One region of the Halomonas halophila genome, then DNA from elsewhere that is predicted to be linked to it. Evidence: predicted binding sites of a transcription regulator. Region 1 holds the regulator's gene; the other holds the start of a gene.

What was found. Region 1 encodes PhoB, which activates phosphate uptake and scavenging genes when phosphate is short. Its sites were predicted from a motif close to TGTCATANNNNTGTCANA; they were not measured.
Region 2: a site for PhoB is predicted at 5,220-5,237, ahead of QWG60_RS13280 (DUF6482 family protein). Genes of this name have one in related genera too.

What each region holds. Positions count from the first base shown of each region.
Region 1 is NZ_CP129121.1:3,483,549-3,490,751, forward strand. It holds gene recG (ATP-dependent DNA helicase RecG) at 1-1,354, shown strand, start outside; gene QWG60_RS16440 (hypothetical protein) at 1,497-1,853, opposite strand; gene QWG60_RS16445 (HU family DNA-binding protein) at 1,926-2,201, opposite strand; gene QWG60_RS16450 (FAD-dependent oxidoreductase) at 2,368-3,528, opposite strand; gene QWG60_RS16455 (chorismate--pyruvate lyase family protein) at 3,666-4,142, shown strand; gene ubiA (4-hydroxybenzoate octaprenyltransferase) at 4,196-5,089, shown strand; gene phoB (phosphate regulon transcriptional regulator PhoB) at 5,214-5,903, shown strand; gene phoR (phosphate regulon sensor histidine kinase PhoR) at 5,905-7,203, shown strand, end outside.
Region 2 is NZ_CP129121.1:2,819,202-2,826,404, forward strand. It holds gene QWG60_RS13245 (monovalent cation/H+ antiporter subunit D) at 1-163, shown strand, start outside; gene QWG60_RS13250 (Na+/H+ antiporter subunit E) at 160-657, shown strand; gene QWG60_RS13255 (K+/H+ antiporter subunit F) at 651-920, shown strand; gene QWG60_RS13260 (Na+/H+ antiporter subunit G) at 932-1,360, shown strand; gene hemH (ferrochelatase) at 1,449-2,534, opposite strand; gene QWG60_RS13270 (cryptochrome/photolyase family protein) at 2,653-4,242, shown strand; gene QWG60_RS13275 (thiol-disulfide oxidoreductase DCC family protein) at 4,242-4,667, shown strand; gene QWG60_RS13280 (DUF6482 family protein) at 4,863-5,165, opposite strand; gene QWG60_RS13285 (hypothetical protein) at 5,303-5,596, opposite strand; gene dnaB (replicative DNA helicase) at 5,664-7,052, opposite strand; gene rplI (50S ribosomal protein L9) at 7,198-7,203, opposite strand, start outside.

The DNA of each region.
Region 1 (7,203 bases):
CCAGGAGGACGGCGCGCCGGCGCTGTCCGACGGCCGTGGCCTGCAGGCCCGCTTCCTGACCCAGCTGCCCTTCTCGCTGACCGGCGCCCAGCGCCGGGTACTCGACGAGATCCGCGCCGACCTGGCCGAGGAGCGGCCCATGCTGCGCCTGGTGCAGGGCGACGTGGGCTCGGGCAAGACCGTGGTCGCCGCCATGGCGGCGCTGTCCGCCATCGCCGGCGGCTGCCAGGCGGCCATGATGGCGCCCACCGAGATCCTCGCCGAGCAGCACTACCGGGCCTTCAAGGCCTGGTTCGAGCCGCTCGGCATCGAGGTGGCCTGGCTGGCGGGCAAGCTCAAGGGCAAGGCCCGGCTCGACGCCAAGGCGGCGATCCTCGACGGCCGGGCGCAGATGGTGGTCGGCACCCACGCGCTGTTCCAGGGCGACGTTCACTTCCATCGCCTGGGCCTGGCGATCATCGACGAGCAGCACCGCTTCGGCGTCCACCAGCGCCTGGCGCTGCGCGAGAAGGGCGAGGCCGGCGGCCTGACGCCCCACCAGATGGTGATGACCGCCACGCCGATCCCCCGCACCCTGGCGATGAGCGCCTACGCCGACCTGGACGTCTCGGTGATCGACGAGCTGCCGCCCGGGCGCACCCCGGTGAAGACGGTGGTGGTGCCCGACGGGCGCCGCCCCGAGGTGGTCGAGCGCATCCGCCACGCCTGCGCCGAGGGCCGCCAGGCCTACTGGGTCTGCACCCTGATCGAGGAGTCCGAGGCGCTGCAGTGCCAGGCCGCCGAGGCCAGCCGCGACGAGCTGGTGGCGGCGCTGCCTGAGCTCTCGATCGGCCTGGTCCACGGCCGCATGAAGGCCGCCGAGAAGGCCGAGGTGATGGCGGCCTTCAAGGCCGGCGAGCTGGACCTGCTGGTGGCCACCACGGTGATCGAGGTCGGCGTCGACGTGCCCAACGCCAGCCTGATGATCATCGAGAACCCGGAGCGACTGGGCCTCTCCCAGCTGCACCAGCTGCGCGGCCGGGTCGGCCGCGGCGCCACCGCGAGCTTCTGCGTGCTGCTCTATCATCCGCCGCTGTCGGACCACTCGCGCAAGCGACTGACGGTGATGCGCGAGACCACCGACGGCTTCCGCATCGCCGAGCAGGACCTGGAGATCCGCGGCCCCGGCGAGGTGCTGGGCACTCGCCAGACCGGCCTGGCGCAGATGAAGATCGCCGATCTGGAGCGCGACGCCGACCTGCTGCCGCGCATCTCGCCGCTGGCCGAGGCGCTGCTGGCCGAGCACCCCGAGGCCAGCCGGCCGCTGATCCGCCGCTGGCTGGGCGAGGAAGCCGGCCGCTACGGGCAGGTCTGACAGCTGCAAGCCAGCAGCGTGAAATCGTTCGCCGCAAAAGAAAACCCCGAAGGTGGAAGCCTTCGGGGTTTTCTTGTAGCTCGGCGCTTGTAGCTCGGCGCTTGTAGCTCGGCGCTTGTAGCTCGGCGCTTGTAGCTCGGCGCTACAGGTGCTTCAGCAGTCCCTGCAGGCGCTCGAGGTCCCTGGCATCGCCGACCAGCCGCACGCGGCCGGCCATCATGCCGTCGAGGAAGGCCTTCTGGGTGGGCTTGCGGAGCACCCGGATCGCGCTGTCCGCGTCCTCGAAACGCAGCTCCAGGTCGAGATCCACCGGCAGGCCGTTCCCGGTCTCGATGCCGCGAGGCGACATCCGATAGTGGCGGGCGATGGCGAGATCCTCGGTGCCGATGCCCCAGTCGAGGCGTTTCAGTTCACCCAGGCGCTCGCGGAAGGCGGGCTTGCGACGCAGCGCACGCTTGAGCAGCACGCCGAGCACCCACAGCATCAGGCGGAGCTTCATCGGGATACCGTTGGTCGGAAAGCGAAATGAGGAAGGATCGCGCGGCCCGAGCATCGGGCCGCGCCTCGCGCCTTACTTGGCGACGGCGTCCTTGAGGCCCTTGCCCGGCTTGAAGGCCACGGTCTTGCTGGCCGGAATGGTCAGGGACTCGCCGGTCTGGGGGTTCTTGCCGGTGCGGGCGGCACGCTCGCGCACGGTGAAGGTGCCGAAACCGATCAGCGACACGTCCTTGCCGTCGGACACGCTGCCGGTGATCTCGTCGAGAATGACGTTCAGCACCTGGCTGGCCTTGTCCTTGGAAAGATCGGCACGTTCGGCGATCGCCGCGGCGAGTTCGGGTTTGCGCATACAGCCCTCCTGGTTTGACATCCTGCCGATGATCCCATCGGCCGCATTGTTGTTCGCGGTGATTCATGCACCACTCGCATGCCGCCGACGGGGCGGCATGCGGATGACGCCGTGTGGCAACGCCGCTGCCAGACCCGGAATCCCGGGGGCGCCGTCGTTGACGTCACTAGCCTAGCAACGGCGGCGCAGCGCGCGCCAGTTCGACTTTCCGACGCACGCGGGCGCCTGTCAACGCAAATCCGATCAAACGTCCGTCTTCATCCTCGGCCAGGGCGCTCAGATCATGCCCCTCGCCCTCGATGCGCCAGCGGGCGGGAGAGACGGCGGGAGGAAGCGCCACCACCGGCAGCAGCGGCGTCTTCACCAGCACCGGCCAGGGCCCGTAGCGCACCTCGGTGGGCGTGCCGGAAAGCGTCGCCGCCAGCGCCTTGGCGCCGGCCTGCAGCGGCTGGACGTACATGGCATTGACGCCGTCGACGCAGGCCACGTCGCCCAGCGCATGGATGCCGGGCGCCGAGGTCGCCAGATGGCGGTCGACGAGAATCCCGGCCGGCCCCACGGCAAGCCCGGCCGCCTCGGCCAGCGCGGTGCGGGGCCGCAGGCCGGTGGCCACCAGCACCAGGTCGGCCTCGAGGGCGGTGCCGTCGTCCAGGCCCAGCGCCACCCGCTCGCCCTCGGGCGAAAGCAGGTCGACCATGCGCCCGGTGTGCAGGGCGATGCCGGCCTCGACGAAGGCCTCGCCCAGCGCCCGCCCCAGCGGCTCGGGCAGCAGCCGCGGCAGCGGCGCCGACTCCGGGGCGATCAGCTCGACCGCATGACCGCCGGCGGCCAGGTCGTTGGCGAACTCGCAGCCCACCAGGCCGATGCCGACCACGGCGACCCGCGCCGGGCGATCGAGCGCCGCCAGGGCGGCGTGGAAGGCACGGTAGTCGTCGAGATCGTTGACGGTATGGACCCGGCCGGCCAGCGCCTCGGGAATAGCGAAGGGCGGCGCCGGGGCCGCGCCGGTGGCCAGCACCAGCTCGCCCCAGGGCAGCCGCTCGGCGCCGAGGGTCAGGGTGTACGCGGCCGGATCGATGGCCTCGACCCGGGTGTGCGTGCGCATCGTCACACCGAGCTGGTCGGCCGCCTCAAGCGCGCTGCGCGAGGCCAGGCGATCCGGCGGCAGGCGCTTGGCGAAGCCGGTGGAGAGCAGCGGCTTGGAGTAGTCCTCGCCGCCGTCGGCGGTGATCAGGGTGATGGGGCGCTCGGGCTGCCGGGTCCGGACCTGGCGCGCCAGGCCCAGCCCGGCCATGCCGGAGCCGATGATGGTCAGGGGTGCGCTCATGGGGCTCCTCGCTGCAGGGGCGCGACGGCCCGACATGGTACACTAGCCGCCCTTTGCATTGGACGCGGAGTAGCGCAGTGAATCACGGTCCGGCCCTCGCTCCCCGATGGCGCCCCCTGGCGGCGGCCCGCCCCGCCATGAGCCCGGCCTGGTGGCGTTGGGTCGCCTCACGGGACTCGCTGACCCGTCGGCTGATCGAGGCCGGCGCGCCGCGCCGCTTCCGGGTCAGGCTGCTCGACCAGCGCCTGGGCCGGCCGCGGCGCGACGAGGCCCTGGCACTGGGCATGGCGCCGGGCCGCCTGGCCTGGCGGCGCGAGGTCGCGCTGTGCCTCGACGACCGGCCCTGGGTGATGGCGCGCTCGGTGGCCCCGCTTCACGGCCTCCGTGGCCAGCGGCTGGCGGGCCTCGGCGAGCGCTCGCTGGGTCACTGGCTGTTCCGCCAGCCCGGCCTCGAGCGCGGCCCCATCGAGGTCAGCGCCGACCCGGCCCCCTTCCACGACGCCCCGGGCCCCTGGGGCCGACGCTCGGTGCTGCGCCACGGCCGCTTCGCGGTGCTGGTCCAGGAGTTCTTCCTCGACGACATGGCGGATGACCTGGCCCTGCCGGCGCGATAGGCTCCCAGGCATCGCCCGAAACCCGTGTCGTCCGATTCAACCGAGAGACCCACATGGAACGTTCCCTGATGCGCCCCAAGGGGCTGGACCGGCTGCCCGACTTCCTGCAACTGACCCGCCTCGACCGCCCCATCGGCACCTGGCTGCTGATGTGGCCGACGCTGTGGGCGCTGTGGACGGCGGCCGAGGGCGTTCCCGAGCGCCGGCTGCTGCTGATCTTCGTCGCCGGGGTCTACCTGATGCGGGCCGCGGGCTGCGTGGTCAACGACTACGCCGACCGCCACTTCGACGGCCACGTGAAGCGGACGAAGTCGCGTCCGCTGGCCACCGGACGCATCGGCGAAGGCGAGGCCAAGGCGCTGTTCGCCGGCCTGGTGCTGGCGGCCTTCGTGCTGGTGTGTTTCACCAACGCCTTCACCGTGATGCTGTCGGTGGGCGGCGTGATCCTGGCCTTCGTCTACCCCTTCATGAAGCGCTACACCCACCTGCCCCAGGTGGTGCTGGGGGCGGCCTTCTCGTGGGCCATTCCCATGGCCTTCGGCGCGGTGCTCGGCCAGGTGCCGCTGGAGGCCTGGCTGCTGTTCGCCGCCAACGTGCTGTGGACCGTGGCCTACGACACCGAGTACGCCATGGTCGACCGCGACGACGACCTGCGCATCGGCATCAAGTCCACCGCGGTGCTGTTCGGCCGTGCCGACCGGCTGATCATCGGCCTTTTGCAGCTGGCCACGCTGGCCCTGCTGGCCTGGGCCGGCGAACGCCTCGGCCTGGGCGGCTTCTTCTGGGTCGGCCTGGCCGCGATGGCCGCCACCTTCGTCCACCAGCAGCGGCTGATCCGCCATCGCGATCGCGATCGCTGCTTCCAGGCCTTCCTCAACAACCATTGGTCGGGGCTGCTGGCGTTCGCCGGCATCGCGCTGTCGCTGTGGCCGGCCGCCGGCGGGTGATGCCGGACGGGGTCGAACGGCAGGGCTAAGCGGGGGCGACAGGCGGTGACTGTCACGGTATTGTCACAAGGACATGCTGTCATCGTCACCAATATGTCACTGATCTCGACCATGAGGCCCCGGGATGACCGCCAAGACCGTACTGATCGTCGATGATGAAGCGCCCATCCGCGAGATGATCGCCGTGGCGCTGGAGATGGCCGACTATCGCGTCCTCGAGGCGGACAATGCCCAGAGCGCCCACGCCATGGTCGTCGATCACCAGCCCGACCTGGTGCTGCTGGACTGGATGATGCCCGGCACCAGCGGCGTCGAGCTCGCCCGCCGCCTGAAGCGCGAGGAAGGCACCTCGGAACTGCCGATCATCATGCTCACCGCCAAGGGCGAAGAGGACAACAAGATCCAGGGCCTCGAATCCGGGGCCGACGACTACATCACCAAGCCCTTCTCGCCCCGCGAGCTGGTGGCGCGCCTCAAGGCGGTGCTGCGCCGCGCCACGCCGCGCGGCGTCGAGGAGCCGGTGCAGGTCGAGGGCCTGATGCTCGACCCGGTCAGCCACCGGGTCAGCATCGACGGCCAGTCGCTGGAGATCGGCCCCACCGAGTACCGCCTGCTGCAGTTCTTCATGACCCACCAGGAGCGCGCCTATACCCGCGGCCAGCTGCTCGATCAGGTCTGGGGCGGCAACGTCTACGTCGAGGAGCGCACCGTGGACGTGCACATCCGCCGCCTGCGCAAGGCGCTGGGCGAGCCGCACCAGCAGCTGATCCAGACCGTGCGCGGGACCGGCTACCGCTTCTCCGCCAAGGGCTGACGTGGGCCGGCTGTGGCGACGCGAATGGTGGCGGCTGGGTGCCCTGGTGGGCGCCGGCGCCCTGGTCGGCTGGCCCTTCGGCTTCAGCGGCACCGGCATCGCCGTGGGGCTCGCCCTCTATCTCTTCTACCAGCTGCGCCAGCTGCACGCCCTGCAGGAATGGCTGACCCATCATCCCCATGACGAGCCGCCCTCGGCCTCCGGCCTGTGGGGCGAGCTGTTCGATCGCCTCTACCGCTACCAGAAGGGCCAGCGCCTCACCCAGCGCCGGCTGCGCGACACCCTGAGCCGTATCCAGGAGTCCTCGGAGGCGATGCGCGACAGCGTGGTGATGCTCGACCGCCACGGCGACATGGAGTGGTGGAACAGCGCCGCCGAACGCATGCTGGGCCTCAAGCCGGCCCATGATCGCGGCCAGCACATCACCAACCTGATGCGCGACCCAAGCTTCGTCGACTACTTCCACGCCCGGGACTATCGCGAGCCGCTGACGCTGTGCTCGCCGATCGACGAGAACCTCATCCTGCAGTTCCAGATCACCCTCTACGGCGACGACGAGCGCCTGGTGATGGCCCGCGACATCACCCGCCTGCACCGCCTGGAGCAGATGCGCCGCGACTTCGTGGCCAACGTGTCCCACGAGCTGCGCACCCCGCTCACCGTGCTGGCGGGCTACCTCGAGACCTACGGCGACATGGCCGAGATGCTGCCCGAGCGCCTGGGCCGAGGCATCGGCCAGATGCAGAGCCAGACCAAGCGCATGCAGAACCTGGTCAACGACCTGCTGCTGCTGTCGCGGCTGGAGAACGACCAGGGCGGCCACGACGACATCCGCATCGACCCCACCAGCCTGCTCGAGGCCGTGCGGCGCGACGCCGAGGCGCTGTCCGAGGGCCACCACCAGCTGGAGGTGGCGGTCGAGGAGCCCCGCGGCCTGCTCGGCTCGGAGAAGGAGCTGCACAGCACCGTTTCCAACCTGGCCTTCAATGCCGTGCGCTATGCCGGCGAGGGCAGCCGCATCGTGCTGCGCTGGCGCCCCTGGGGCGACGGCGCCTGCCTGGAGGTGGAGGACGACGGCGAGGGCATCGATCCGCTGCACATCCCGCGCCTGACCGAGCGCTTCTACCGGGTCGACAAGGGCCGCAGCACCGCCACCGGTGGCACCGGCCTGGGGCTGGCCATCGTCAAGCACGTGCTGCTGCGCCACGACGCCCAGCTGGAGATCGACTCCCGGCTCGGCGAGGGCGCCACCTTCCGCTGCATCTTCCCCGCCGCCCGCCTCACCGACGCCGCGCCGGCT
Region 2 (7,203 bases), 660 kb from region 1:
CCGCCAGCAGTGGATCGGCGTCACCCTGCTGATGGCCACCTCGCCGCTGCTGGTGGCACTGGCGGGCCCGGTGAGCGACTACACCCAGGCCGCCGCCGAGCAGCTAGCCAACCCCGACGCCATGGTCCGCACCCTGCTGTCCGACGCTGGAGACGCCTCATGATCCGCTCTCGCTCCTGGCTTCCGATCCCGATGCTGTCGCTGCTGCTGCTGGTGGTGTGGCTGCTGCTGGTGCGCAGCCTGGCCTTCGGCCAGTTCCTGCTGGGCGGCGCCCTGGCCATCGCCATCCCGCTGCTCACCTATCGCTTCTGGGACGTGCAGCCCAACGTCAAGCGACCCGGGCTGCTGCTGCGCTACGTGCTGCGGGTCCTCGGCGACATCGTGGTCGCCAACTTCCAGGTGGCCTGGCTGATCCTCAACCCGCGTCAGCGCTCGCGGCCTCACTTCGTCGAGTATCCACTGATGCTGGAGGAGCGCTTCACCATCACCCTGCTGGCCAGCACCGTCAGCCTGACGCCGGGCACGGTGTCGGCCAACCTGCGCATGGACGGCCGGACGCTGCTGATCCATGCCCTGGACGTGGAGGATGACGAGGCGCTGATCGAGCAGATCCGCGAACGCTACGAGCGCCCGCTCAAGGAGATCTACGAATGCTAGACATCGCCCTGAAGATCAGCCTGACGCTGGTGATGTTGGCCCTGCTGCTCAACACCTTCCGGCTGACGGTCGGCCCCAGCCTGCCCGACCGCATCCTGGCGCTGGACACCATGTACGTGAACTCCATCGCGCTGATCGTGCTGCTCGGCCTGTGGCTCGGCACCAAGACCTACTTCGAGGCGGCGGTGCTGATCGCCATGCTCGGTTTCATCAGCACCGTGGCGGTCTGCAAGTACCTGCTGCGCGGCGACATCATCGAATAGGAGAGCCCCGCATGACGTTCTACGTGATTCTCGAGGCCATCATCTCGCTGTTCCTGATCGCCGGCGGGGCCTTCGCCTTCATCGGCTCGCTGGGCATGGCCCACCTCCGCGACTTCTACATGCGCCTGCACGGGCCGACCAAGGCGACCACCATGGGCATCGGCTGCACCCTGGTCGCCTCGATGCTCTACTTCGGCATCGCCGACAGCGAGCCGGTGGTGCAGGAGATCCTGATTGCCCTGTTCCTGTTCATCACCGCCCCGGTGAGCGCCCACCTGCTGGCCAAGACCGGCCTGCACCTGCAGCTCAAGTACGTCGACAAGACCCGCGGGCGCCCCGTGGAGCTGCAGGAGGAAGAGGTCGGCCAGACGCCGGTGCCCCACGGTTCGCCCCCCGACCGCGGCCCCATCACGCTCGAGAAGCGCCCGCCGGGACGCTGAAACGGCCGACGCCTACCGCGGCTCGACACGAACGGGCGGCCCCTTGCGGGGCCGCCCGTTCGTGTTGTGACGGCTGGTGATGGACGGCCTACAGCCAGCCGGCGAGCTCCTGGCGGACGATGGCCTCGAGCGCCGCGACGTGATCGTCGCGGGCGTTCAGGCAGGGCACGTAGGTGAAGGTCTCGCCGCCGGCCGCGAGGAAGGCGTCGCGGATCTCCTGCTGGACCTCCTCGAGGGTCTCCACGCAGTCGGCGGAGAAGGCCGGGGAGATCACCGCGATATGCCTGCGCCCCTGGCGAGCCAGCTCGGCGACCCGCTCCACGGTGGCCGGCCCCACCCACTCCTCGGGACCGAACTTGGACTGGAAGGTGGTCTCGATCGCCGCATCGTCGACCCCCAGACGCTCCTGCAGCAGCCGAGTGGTCTGGCGGCAGTGGCAGTAGTAGGGATCGCCCTCGTCGAGGTAGCGCTTGGGCACGCCGTGATAGGAGGCCACCAGCACCTCCGGGGTCGACTCGGCGGCCGCATAGGCCTCGCGCACCGAGGCGGTGAGCGCCTCGAGGTAGGCCGGATGCCGGTAATAGGCGGGCACGGTGCGGATCGCCGGCTGCCACTTGAGGCGCATCAGGGTGCGGAAGGCCTGGTCGTTGGCGGTGGCGGTGGTCGGCGAGCCGTACTGGGGATAGAGCGGAAAGAACAGGATGCGCTCGCAGCCCCGGGCCTGCAGGCGACGCAGCACGCTGTCGGTGGAGGGATTGCCGTAGCGCATGCAGAAGTCCACCTCGACCTGGTCGCCGTAGGCCGTCTCGAGCCGCTCGCTCAGCTTCTCCGTCTGTTCCCGGGTGATGGTCAGCAGCGGGCTCTCGTCACGCTCCTGGTTCCAGATGCTGCGATAGGCCTTGCCGGAAATGAAGGGGCGCCGGGTCAGGATCACCAGCTGCAGCAGCGGCTGCCACAGCCAGCGCGAATAGTCGACCACGCGACGGTCGGACAGGAACTCGCCGAGGTAGCGGCGCATCGACCAGTAGTCCGTGGCGTCCGGCGTGCCGAGATTGACCAGCACCACACCGACCTTGGCGCGAGGCAGCGCGGGATGTTCCGCTGGCGCATGCCGCAGCCGCCCCTCTCCCGGTGAGTCCCGCTCGGCATCGGATGAGTGCTCTAAGGCTGGCATGGCGCGCGTTCCCCGTGGTCGACATGAGACGAAACTGAATGACCTAGCCTACCATCACGGGCGTTCGGGCGAAATATCGTTATACTATCGGTTAGATTTGTACAATTTCTGGTGAACCATGTCCCGTCCGCTGATCCTGGTGCTCGGCGACCAGCTCGATGTCGATCTGGCGAGCCTTCGCGAGGCGCCGCCCGAGGCCGTCATCGCCCTGTGCGAGGCCGCCGAGGAAGGCCGCTATGTGCCCCACCACCCCCAGAAGATCGCCCTGGTCCTGGCCGCCATGCGTCACTTCGCCGCCGACCTGCGCGACCGCGGCCACCGCGTCCACTACAGCGCCCTGGACGACCCCGACAACGCCCAGACGCTGCTCGACGAGGCCGAGCGACTGGCACGCCTGTACGGCTGCGACGAGATCCGCGCGGTGCGCCCGGGCGAGTGGCGGCTGTGGCAGGCCATGCGCGAACGCCAGGGCAGTGCCCTGCCCTGGCGGCTGATCGAGGACGATCGCTTCTACACCACCCCCGACGACTTCGCCGCCTGGGAGCAGGGACGCAAGTCACCGCGCCTGGAGTACTTCTACCGCGAGATGCGTCGCCGCACCGGCCTGCTGATGGAGGACGACGCGCCCGCCGGCGGGCGCTGGAACTACGACCACGACAACCGCGAGCCACTGCCCGAGGGGATCGAGGTGCCCGCCCCGCCCCGCCATCGCCGCGATGACGTGACCCGCGAGGTCATGACGCTGGTGGAAGAACACTTCGGAGACCACTTCGGTGACCTCGCGGGCTTTCACTGGCCGGTGACCCGGCGCCAGGCCCTGGCCGACCTGCGCCACTTCCTCGCCGAACTGCTGCCCGACTTCGGCCGCTACCAGGACGCCATCAGCGACAGCGAGCCCTTCCTGTTCCACTCACGGCTGTCGGCGGCACTGAACCTCGGCCTGCTCTCGCCACGGGAGCTGTGCGAGGGCGCCGAGCGCGAGTATCATCAGGGCCGCGCGCCGCTCAACGCGGCGGAGGGCTTCATTCGCCAGATACTGGGCTGGCGGGAATACGTGCGCGGCCTCTACTGGACGCGTATGCCCGACTACAAGCGTGCCAACGCCCTGGGGGCGAACCGCGGGCTGCCGGCCTGCTACTGGACCGGCGACACCGAACTGCGCTGCCTGAAGCGTGCCATCGAGATGACCCGCGACAATGCCTACGCCCACCACATCCAGCGGCTGATGGTCACCGGCAACGTCGCGCTGCTGTGCGACGTGGCGCCGGACGCGCTGTGCGACTGGTACCTGGCGGTCTACGCCGACGCCTGCGAGTGGGTGGAGCTGCCCAACACCCTGGGCATGGTGCTGCACGGCGACGGCGGGCTGATGGGCTCCAAGCCCTACTGCGCCTCGGGCAAGTACATCGACCGCATGTCGGACCACTGCCGGCACTGCCGCTTCGATCCCAAACGGGTCGTCGGCGACAACGCCTGCCCGCTCAACAGCCTCTACTGGCGCTTCCTCGAGACCCACCGCGAGGCGCTGTCGGGCAACCACCGCATGAAGCTGATCTACGGCTCGCTGGACCGCATGTCGGACGACAAGCGGGCGGCGATGCGCGACCAGGCCGAGGCCTTCCTCGCCGGGCTCGAAACCGAGCCGGCCTACGGTCGAGGCGAGCACCGCGCCGGCTATCATGACGCCACCGACCACGGAGCCCCCTGATGATGCACCGCCCGCGCTCGACACGTCGCGCCCCCTCGCCTCGTCACGCCGTCTCGCCGGTGACACTCTTCCACGACGGCCACTGCCCCTTCTGCCAGCGTGAAGTCGCCTGGCTGGCGCGCCACCCGCGCCGCGAGCGGGTCAGGTTGGTCGACATCCAGACGACCGACGTCGCCGCCGAATGGGGGCGTTCGTTCGAGGTCATGATGGGCCGCCTTCACCTGCGCGACGCCGACGGCACCTGGTTCGTCGGCATGGACGCCAGCCGGGCGCTCTACGCGGTGCTGGGCTATCGTCGCCTGGTGGCGCTGTCGATGCTGCCGGGCCTGGCGTGGGGCGTCGATCGCGGCTATGCCGTCTTCGCTCGCTACCGGATCGGGCTGGGGCAGCGCTGGCAGGCCTGGACGAGGCGCTCGGATCGCTGAGCGATGGGGGCGACGCCATCGGGCACGGCGAGAACGCGACGGAAACCGGGCTGGCCGGAAAGGCCGGAAGACGCGGGGGAAAACATGCCACCAGTCGGGTCGGGGAGCGCGCTGAGGCGTACGGTGGCAGGTCGGTGGGCCGGCGCGATGCCGGAGGTCGGTGAATGGTGATCGAGGAAAGGCGCGGCTCGCAGGCTAGAACACCAGCGGCATGCGAGAGCTGAGCGCGTCGTGGTAGTTAGCGTCGCGACCGATCATCTCGTCGTGCGCCACGTACTGCACCAGATAGGCACGGTGGATGCCGGCGCGCTTGAGCTCGAGGTAGACGTCGTCGAGGGCGCGGAACAACATCGGCTTGCCGCGCTGGGTCAGCAGGTGGCGCTGGCCCTCGATGTCTTCCAGTTCGACCTGGTAGACGCGGCTGCCGGCATGGCTGATCACGCGGATCTCGAAGTTGTCGTGCTGGGCCACGAAGGCCTTGAGGTCATTGAAGTCCATGATCCCTCCATCGGGATATCTCAGGATGAATGCTGATACAGTCTCGTCCTGTCGGATGACACGACGATGACGGCACCGTATCGCCCTGAGACCGATGGAGGGCACCGGGGTTCCCGGCGGGAAGCCGCCGAAGGCGGTTACTGGTAGTCGGCGGGATCGATCGCCTTGCCCAGGGAGTTGCGGTCGACCCACTTGCCGGCCTTGGTCTCCTTGTAGCGGAACACCACGCGATCGCCGACCGCGACCGGCAGCTCCGAGTCCTCGGTCTGGTAGCTGTAGTCCTCGCCGTCCACCACCAGCTGGTAGCGATAGAGATCCGGCATGCCCAGCCACTCCTTGAACGGCCCTTCGCGTTCCACGGACTGCAATTCGCCGCGCGCCTCGAGCTTCGGGGTGCGCCGCCGATTACCGCGCTGAAATCCGCCTGCCATGGTGCTTCTCCAGTGTGCTGTTCGAGGGGTGGGGATTATACGGCGCCGGCTGCCCCGCTCAAGGGGGTCACTCGCCGAAGGTGTCGCCATAGCTGTCCGGCGCCAGATCCTCGAAGCGGGTGTACTTGCCGATGAACGCCATGTGCACCGTGCCGATCGGCCCGTTACGCTGCTTGCCGATGATGAATTCGGCCAGTCCCTGGTTGTCGGGGTTATCCGGATTGTAGACCTCATCGCGATAGACGAAGCCGATCAGGTCGGCGTCCTGCTCGATGGCGCCGGACTCGCGCAGGTCCGACATCACCGGGCGCTTGTTGGGACGCTGCTCCAGCGAGCGGTTGAGCTGCGACAGCGCCACCACCGGGCAGCCGAATTCCTTCGCCAGACCCTTGAGCGAGCGCGAGATCTCCGAGATCTCGCCGGTGCGGTTCTCGGAGAAACCCGGTACCTGCATCAGCTGCAGGTAATCGATCATGATCATCGCCAGGTTGCCGTGCTCACGCACGATCCGGCGCACCCGCGAGCGCATCTCGTTGGGCGACAGCGCCGCGGTGTCGTCGATGAACAGCTGCTTGTCCTTGAGCAGGTTCACCGCCGAGGTCAGGCGCGGCCAGTCCTCGTCCTCGAGCTGACCCGTCCGCACCCGGGTCTGGTCGATGCGCCCCAGCGACGAGAGCATCCGCAGCATGATCGCTTCGCCCGGCATCTCCATCGAGAACACCACCACCGGCTTGTCGCTGGAGATCACCGCATGCTCGACCAGGTTCATGGCGAAGGTGGTCTTGCCCATGGACGGGCGCCCGGCCACGATCACCAGGTCCGAAGGCTGCAGTCCGGAGGTCATGTCGTCCAGGTCGCGGAAGCCGGTCGACAGGCCGGTCATCTCGCCCTGCATGTTGAACATCTCGTCGATGCGATCCACCGCCTTGGCCAGCAGGTCGCTCATGCCGACCGGGCCACCCTCCTTGGGCCGCTCCTCGCTGATCTGGAAGACCAGGCGCTCGGCCTCGTTGACGAGCTCGTCGGCGGGCCGCCCCTGGGGCGCGAAGGCGCTCTCGGCGACCTGGTTGGCGGCATGGATCAGCTTGCGCAGGGTGGCCCGCTCGCGAACAATGTCGGCATAGGCGCGGATGTTGCTGGCCGACGGCGTGTTGCGTGCCAGCTCCGCCAGGGTGGCCAGGCCGCCCACGGTCTCGAGCTGATCACGCCCCTCCAACGCCTCGGACAGGGTCACCACGTCCAGCGGCCGCGCCTCCTCGGCCAGCGTCGCCATGACGTTGAAGATCAGGCGATGCTCGTAGCGATAGAAGTCGTTGGCCACCAGCCGGTCGGCCACGCTGTCCCAGGCCTGGTTGTCGAGCATCAGTCCGCCGAGCACCGACTGCTCGGCCTCCAGCGAGTGAGGCGGCACCTTCAGCGCCGCGGTTTCCTGATCGAGCTCGAGGGATTCGTTCATTGGGGCGGGCACCTCCGCAACATGGGCCGGCACATTCTACCTCGAAGGACGCCTGACGCCCCAGCCGGGATAACGTGGCACGGGCAAGCAAAAAAGGGCGCGAGGATTTCTCCTCGCGCCCCTGGCGTCCGCGGGGGAGTCGGGCTTATTC